Regions from separate parts of the Candidatus Manganitrophus noduliformans genome, predicted to be linked through region 3. Evidence: riboswitches for the same ligand, from Rfam matches in the RefSeq annotation. Region 3 holds a riboswitch; each other region holds the start of a gene.

Evidence for each region. A riboswitch is a leader RNA that binds a small molecule or an ion and turns the genes downstream of it on or off. The one in region 3 is predicted to bind cyclic di-GMP.
Region 1: it holds a riboswitch for cyclic di-GMP, as region 3 does, so the genes downstream of both, MNODULE_RS13020 (fibronectin type III domain-containing protein) here and MNODULE_RS08940 (PilZ domain-containing protein) in region 3, are expected to answer to the same signal.
Region 2: it holds a riboswitch for cyclic di-GMP, as region 3 does, so the genes downstream of both, MNODULE_RS11620 (fibronectin type III domain-containing protein) here and MNODULE_RS08940 (PilZ domain-containing protein) in region 3, are expected to answer to the same signal.

What each region holds. Positions count from the first base shown of each region.
Region 1 is NZ_VTOW01000002.1:810,357-812,619, reverse strand. It holds gene MNODULE_RS13020 (fibronectin type III domain-containing protein) at 1-1,442, opposite strand, end outside; cyclic di-GMP riboswitch class I at 1,734-1,822, opposite strand; gene MNODULE_RS13015 (FG-GAP-like repeat-containing protein) at 1,921-2,263, opposite strand, start outside.
Region 2 is NZ_VTOW01000002.1:489,959-492,221, reverse strand. It holds gene MNODULE_RS11625 (DUF72 domain-containing protein) at 1-528, opposite strand, end outside; cyclic di-GMP riboswitch class I at 851-935, shown strand; cyclic di-GMP riboswitch class I at 1,020-1,104, shown strand; gene MNODULE_RS11620 (fibronectin type III domain-containing protein) at 1,145-2,263, shown strand, end outside.
Region 3 is NZ_VTOW01000001.1:1,855,974-1,858,236, forward strand. It holds gene MNODULE_RS08935 (DUF3016 domain-containing protein) at 1-165, opposite strand, end outside; gene MNODULE_RS08940 (PilZ domain-containing protein) at 540-884, opposite strand; cyclic di-GMP riboswitch class I at 940-1,036, opposite strand; gene MNODULE_RS08945 (hypothetical protein) at 1,244-1,606, opposite strand; gene MNODULE_RS08950 (sigma-54-dependent transcriptional regulator) at 1,888-2,263, opposite strand, start outside.

The sequences.
Region 1 (2,263 bases), on a different contig from region 3:
ATGTCGTGTCCGCCGTCGCCGTCGATATGAACTTTGATGGAGGTCGGTGCATTGTTGTTTAAATTGGTATAGACGACTTTATACGTAAACGGGGTGGCGGCCCCGCCCCCTTTGGGAAAGACGCCGCCGGTCGATCCAAAACCGGTATCCGGACTATAGGAGAGCGCCACCGGGGCGATGTAATTGATCGAGAGATACATCTGGGTGACCCGAAGACCGTTTGCATTGGTGACATGTTTGACGACCCCCATCATGTTATTGATGTCGTCCCAGCTCCAGGGGGCGAGCGTCGCCGGATTGCGGGTGAAGAAATCGCCGCTAAATGTTTGATAACTCGTCGTTCCGCCGAGGAAGGTGAACGGCACCGCCAAATCGTCATCGTTCGGCAACTGCGGGCTGAAGGCGGAGCTGACCGTAAGATCGTTCCGATCGCTGACGGAAGCGACCGTTCGGGTTTGTCCCATCGCCGTAATCTGACTTCCGGCCGCCAGCTGGGATGTAAAGCTGGTGGCGTTTCCATGGATGCTGGTGGCCCCGATGGAGTAGATGGTACCGGCGCCCGGCACCTCATCAAAGCTTTTAAGAAAATCGACGCCGTTGGTCCGGATCCCGATCTGCAGATTGCACGGAATGGTGGCACAGCGCGCTACCACGTTCAGCCGGACGCCGGTGATCATGGTCGTTGAAGCGGGGAAATCGTCCAGGTCCATATAGAGCGTTTCGTCAAGTACGGTGCTTGCCGCGTAGGAAGTGTCGCCGTTGGAGGTGTCAAGAGCGGTGGCCTCTGACCCGCCGGGAGTGAAGGTCCATCCTGTGGAGAGCGCATTCTTCCCGGAAGGGGAGAGGGCCTTTGTAAAATTGACTCTCACAAAAAGTTCGGTGACCCGAAGGGCGTCGGAGTCGGTTGAATGCTGCACGATCGGAATCAATGAGTTGATGTCGTCCCAGGTCCAGGGGGCGCTGGTTCTCGGATTGGTTGTATAGAGGTTCCCGGAATAACTTCGGTAAGAGCTGCTTCGGACCGTTCTGGTGCTGCCGAGACGGTCGGTTGTGTCGGTCGGCCCGGCCCGAAATCCCAACTGAATGCCGGTGCTCGACGACCCCGCAGCGCGGGCCATGGCAAAAACTTGAACATCGTTGATCACGAATCCGACAAGCGTCGTGTCGTCCAAATCCATGTAGATTTTATTGCCTAAAGCCGTATTTTCGATGTAGCTCGCATCACTGTCGTTGGCGTCCCAGACGTTTGCATAGGTGAACCCGCCCCCGACGACCGTCCAAGTTCCCGATGCGCTGAAATTGGAGTTTTGGCCGCTCGGATGCAAAGTGAGGGTTTCAGCAAGACTGGATGCGGCATTGAGAAGAATCGCAAGCAAGCCGGCAATAACAGGAAAAAGGCGCAGAGATGAGGGTCTTTTACCGAACGGTGATCGTTTCCTCACGAAGTGCCCTTCCTCTTGGAAAATTCTCGCCGAGCTTACTTGCCGACAGGCCGGTTTTCCCGTTTTCGGGTCCTCCCCGCCGGATGAATAAAATTTACTATCGGTATATCCTGAGTCAAGTATATCGTCACACCGCTCACAGTCAACAGGAACGACCGCACAATGATGTCGGTTGTGCCGTTTCGACATTCCTGGTTGACCTGAACTCATCGCAAGCGACCCCTCATTTTTCAGTTTCGTACTAAAAAAAGCTCATACCACCTTTGTGGATGAGCTTCGAGCGATTGCCGCTTCGGTAATCCTTGCAACCATATCCTTATGGGACTTAGGTCAAGGACTTTGCGCCCCGTCTCTTTCGAGGAGGGTAGCTCTTGTCGGTGGCATCATGGGTGTCTTTATGTAACTTTTAATATACGGCGGGGATGTCGTTACGTCAATATAAATAGTATCCCAACATTGTATTATGTGGAACGGTAAATTAGTTGGGATCTGCATTAAAAAAGACGGAGAGGGTGTTGTCGCCGGCATTGGTGACGACCAGGTCGTCTTTTGCGTCTCCGTTCAGATCTTCGGCCGAGATGGCCAGGGGGCCGTCACCGGTCGATTGTTGAATCGGATCGGAGAAGAGACCGCCGCCGATATTGAGCAAAACGGAGAGGGTATTATTGGCGCTGTCGGAAACCGCGATGTCCGGTTTTCCATCATTATCGAAGTCTCCCGTCGCGGCAAACTCGGGGTGTTCGCCCCCGGCGAGCGGTAACGTTTGAGCTGAAAAATTTCCGGCGCCGTCTCCAAACAACAGAGTGAGATCGGCGCTGGCA
Region 2 (2,263 bases), on a different contig from region 3:
CGTCTCCCGCGGCGTGGCCGATTCGTGATGATCGTGGAGGCACATCGCCACCCCTCTCGCCTCCATCGCGTGGAAGATCTCATCGGTATACCAGGTTGGATCTCGAAATTCAACCACTTGCAGCGGGTGGTCCGGGAGGGCCTCCAAAAAGTCGAAGAGCCGCCGCTCGTTCCGCTTTAAACGAGGAGGGAGTTGATAAAGGACGGGGCCGAGCTTCGGTCCAAGAAGCCGGGCCCGGCTCCAGAAGAGGTGGAGCGGGTCGGCGGGATCTTTCAGCCTCTTGATGTGGGTGAGATACCGGCTCGCTTTCACCGCATAGAGAAAATGATCGGGGACCCGATCGCGCCATTCGGAAAACGTTTTTTCGCTCGGAAGCCGGTAGAAGCTGTTGTTGATCTCGACGGTGTCGAATTGCGCGGCATAGTAGTCGAGCCATTTTTTCTGAGGGAGGGAAGCGGAATAGAAGTTCCCTTTCCAATGACGATATTGCCAGCCGGAACATCCGACGCGAACCGCTTGTGCTTCCATGACCCTCCTTCCTTTCTCCTCGTGAAGAAATTCTTGAGATCGAGGCTTGATCAACTCATTTTAGAACAACGGCGTTCATGAAGGCAACGATGGGGCCGCGCCGGAGCATTGATTCAAACCGGATCTGCAGAGGTGGCGTGTCTTTCAAAAGTGGATGACGGTATGTCTTTCGGAGGGATGTCTCATGCCGAAATAATTTTTTGTCACGTGTGGAAAACTCGTTGACTCTTAAATTTTAAATGTGTTATATAACCTCTTATCGACGTATACCATGAAAGCTGTATACGCTTCGAAAGCCGTTCATCCAGGACATCTATCGATCCTTTGCTCAGAGCAAACCCGTCGAAAGATGGGGACGCAGAGCAACGGGGCTAAAGCTGTAAAGCCATGCCCGCCGAGCCGCCAAAGGAATGGCGGCTTTTTTTGGGGCGCGTTTGGGTCGCCCCTATCACGGACTGAATCAACACTCACCATACATACTCGCATTTGACCTTTGCTCAGAGCAAACCCATCGAAAGGTGGGGACGCAGAGTAACGGGGCTACCGCCATCCGGCCACGCCCGCCGAGCCGCCAAAGGAAATAGCTCTTTTCCTTTTTCGCGCTTGGAGGTTCGCCGTGGCAGATTACTTGAGAAGGTGCAGGCTTCTTCTCGCCCTTGTTTTTCTTCTCATCCTCGATCATCATGCGCTTGCCCTCGCCGGGGAGGCGGTCCTGACCTGGGATCCGAACAGCGAAGGAAACCTGGCAGGCTACCGGGTCTACGTCGGTCTGCTGCCGGGGGTCTACAGTCCTCCGATCAATGTGGGACGGGTGACTTCCTGGACGGTGCCGAACCTGACCGAGGGGCTGACCTACTATTTCGCGGTCACCGCCTATGATACGAACGGCAAGGAAAGCGGCTTCTCGAATGAAGCCCGCAAAACCATCCCTCCGCTAAACGATGTGATTGCGCCGCTGATCTCGAGTGTTACCAACAGCAATCGCACCCTGAATTCGGCGCTCATTACCTGGGGCACCGATGAGCCGGCGGATACGCGAATCGAGTATGGCACAACAACCGCCTACGGGCTGACCACGCCGTTGGTGTCGAGCTTGGTGACCGTGCACAGTCAGACCCTTTCGAATCTACTCCCCGGCACGCTCTATCACTACCGGGTCCTCAGCCGGGACGCGGCGGGCAATCTGGCGACCTCGGCCGATCAGATTTTTACAACGCTATCGGATACCACGACGCCGACCGTTCCCGGAAATGTTAGCGGGGCGGCGCTGTCGACCACTCAGATCAATTTGACGTGGAGCGCTTCCACGGATAACGTCGGGGTGGCCGGCTATCGGATCTATCGCAACGGGGTGCAAGTCGCCACGCGGACCACGCTGACCTACTCGGACGGGAATCTGACCCCCGATACCGTCTACAGTTATCGCGTGGCGGCTTATGACGCCGCGGGGAACCTCTCGGCGCAGAGCGCCGCGGCGAGCGTAAGGACATTGGCGCCGGCGGACACCGCCGCGCCGGTGATCTCCGGAATGGGCGCGATCAATATCACCGCCGGCGGAGCCTTGATCAGTTGGAGCACCAATGAGCCGGCCGACACGCAGATCGAGTATGGGACGACGACCGCTTTCGGTTCTTTCACCGCGATCGTTCCGACCCTGGTGACGGCGCACGCGCAGAGCCTTTCCGGCCTGCTTCCCGCGACGCTTTATCACTACCGGGTGCGCAGCCGCGATGCG
Region 3 (2,263 bases):
AAGCTCTTGAATGACCTGCTCGGAGACCCGATCGCCCAGGTAGCGTCCCGCATCGGTGTAGCGTTCCGGATTCTTGAAAGAAATGTCGATGGCCGCCTGAGCGGTCGAAGCCCAGAATGCCGTGATCACGGAGAACAACAGAAACGGTTTGATGATCTCTTGCATCGCTTCCTCCCTACTCAATGGGGTTTGTAATACCGACCGCTTCCTGTACAAGAGCTGACCCGATGGTTTTGTGAGTCGTCTTGGACTTCAACCAAATGAATACAGGTTGCCATACCACCCACGCATAAACTGATTCGCTGTATTCTCTCCCTTCTGAATTCATAAAAGTAAGAATGGTTTGCACTCGCGTATCAGACGGGATCGGCCTGGTCGCATGAAGTCCCACGCCGGCGGGAGTTAAAGTGATGATCTGACCGTCAAAAGAATCACTGCCGTCGTCGTAATTCCAGATGAGAGTTCCTTTTAAGCTCAAACGTGTTGACTGATGTGTATGTTCTTCTGTTATGAACCCCCCTCGAATCTCGTTGCCTTAACTATTCAGTAAGATATGTAAACAGAGCTGATCCATTTTCTTTTGAGATCGGTTCTAGAAAGCGGATGCCTAATTGAAAGTTTTTATCCAATTTCAGAGAAGAGACAACCTCCCCTCGGATTGCCCTTACTGATTCTAGGCGCTGCTTGCCGAAAAAATGTATTGTAATCAGGACTGTGGTGCCGGGCGAGAGGATCTCTTTGGTGTAAACGGCGATACCACCCAAACTGACATTGCTTACATAGCCACTGAGAGTGTCATCGGCTCCCTGTCCCCATATTTCAACCCAACCGGTCATGGCCCTTCTCGGGTGTGAACGTCTGTCCGTCACTTTTGCTTCCTCCACAAATAAAAATCCCTACACTCTGCCGATAAGAGCATAGGGATCGTCTTTTTAGCTCTTCGGCGGTCCTTCATGCCATATCTTGCTTTCTTGGGCAAGACGTAGGCCAATGACTTTGCGGGCCTGCCTTTCGGTCAGGGGTGCTATTATCGGAGCAAAATACAATTGTTAATTCAAATAATACCACTCAAGCATGTAGCGTCAATGACGATTGATATTTAGGGAAGCCGAATTAGGCATTGTATGTTTCGTCTGTGTTCCGTGGTCCGTTCATAACGGAGGAGGATGGGGCCCCATCCTCCTCGGCGTTGGCCGACAAGCCGAGTTGCCTCTACATTCCCTTCGTTCACGATGAATTGCCGTCAGCGATTCGATGAAGCCGTCTGCTTCTTCATCTCTGGAACTCGAAGTGTGGCATTGAGAACAGATACTCCCTGCTCCCGTGTGTAAACCTCTGAAATGATCCGTTCCGGCTTGCCGTCATTCCCGATGATGCCGGGCGGAGGGGTATGGGCCGAGAGCAGAGCCCAAGCGAGGTTGACGTAGAAAAACGCGAACAACACAATTGCCCCAAAACCAAAATAGAGATCGAACATTGGATTCTCCTTCTTTTTCAGAATACAGTTTTTTGATTTGGTGATTGGATTTGGTTCAATTACGATTACTCCAATCACGCCGCCGTATAGAGCAAACCGGATGCCAAAATGGGAGAAAATCAAGATCAATTGTTGATCCGATTGAAATCTTTAAGAAAAGGACTATACCGCTCGTGGGTGTATCGGAGCGTTCTTCGGGAGCATTGGGTGATATCGCTGCGAAACGGGGGGATTGCCCCATTCACAGGAATGTTGTGTGCGTGGAGCCGCCTAAAATTCATCCGTCGAGGAGGAATTTTAGGCGGCTGAGCCATTTATTGATGCAGGGGGTGCGGGCCGTCCAGGTGGACTGGTAAATTTTTCAGCGAAAGAATCAAGGCGGTTCCGCTTAGATGTGGACCGGAGTTCTATTAAGAAGAAGAGGGCTCAAGTTTATACTTATCCATCCGGTATCGGAGCGTATCGCGGGTCAGTCCCAGGAGCTTTGCTGCCTGTGTGACATTCCAGGAAGTTTGCTCAAGAGCCTGAAGGACAAAGTCGCGCTCCACCTTTTCCAATGAAATGCCCTGGAGAGGAAGGGGGAAACGGTCCATATTTTCCTTTTGCCGATCGACCTGATTCATTTTGATAAGACCGGTAAGGAGCGAGAGCTGCTCCGGTGCGATAACGCTGTCACGGGAGAGGAGGACAGTCTGTTCAATCATGTTCCGAAGTTCTCTCACGTTGCCGGGCCAGGAATAATTGAGGAGCACTTTTTCCGCTTCGGGGCTAAAGCGCATTCCTTGT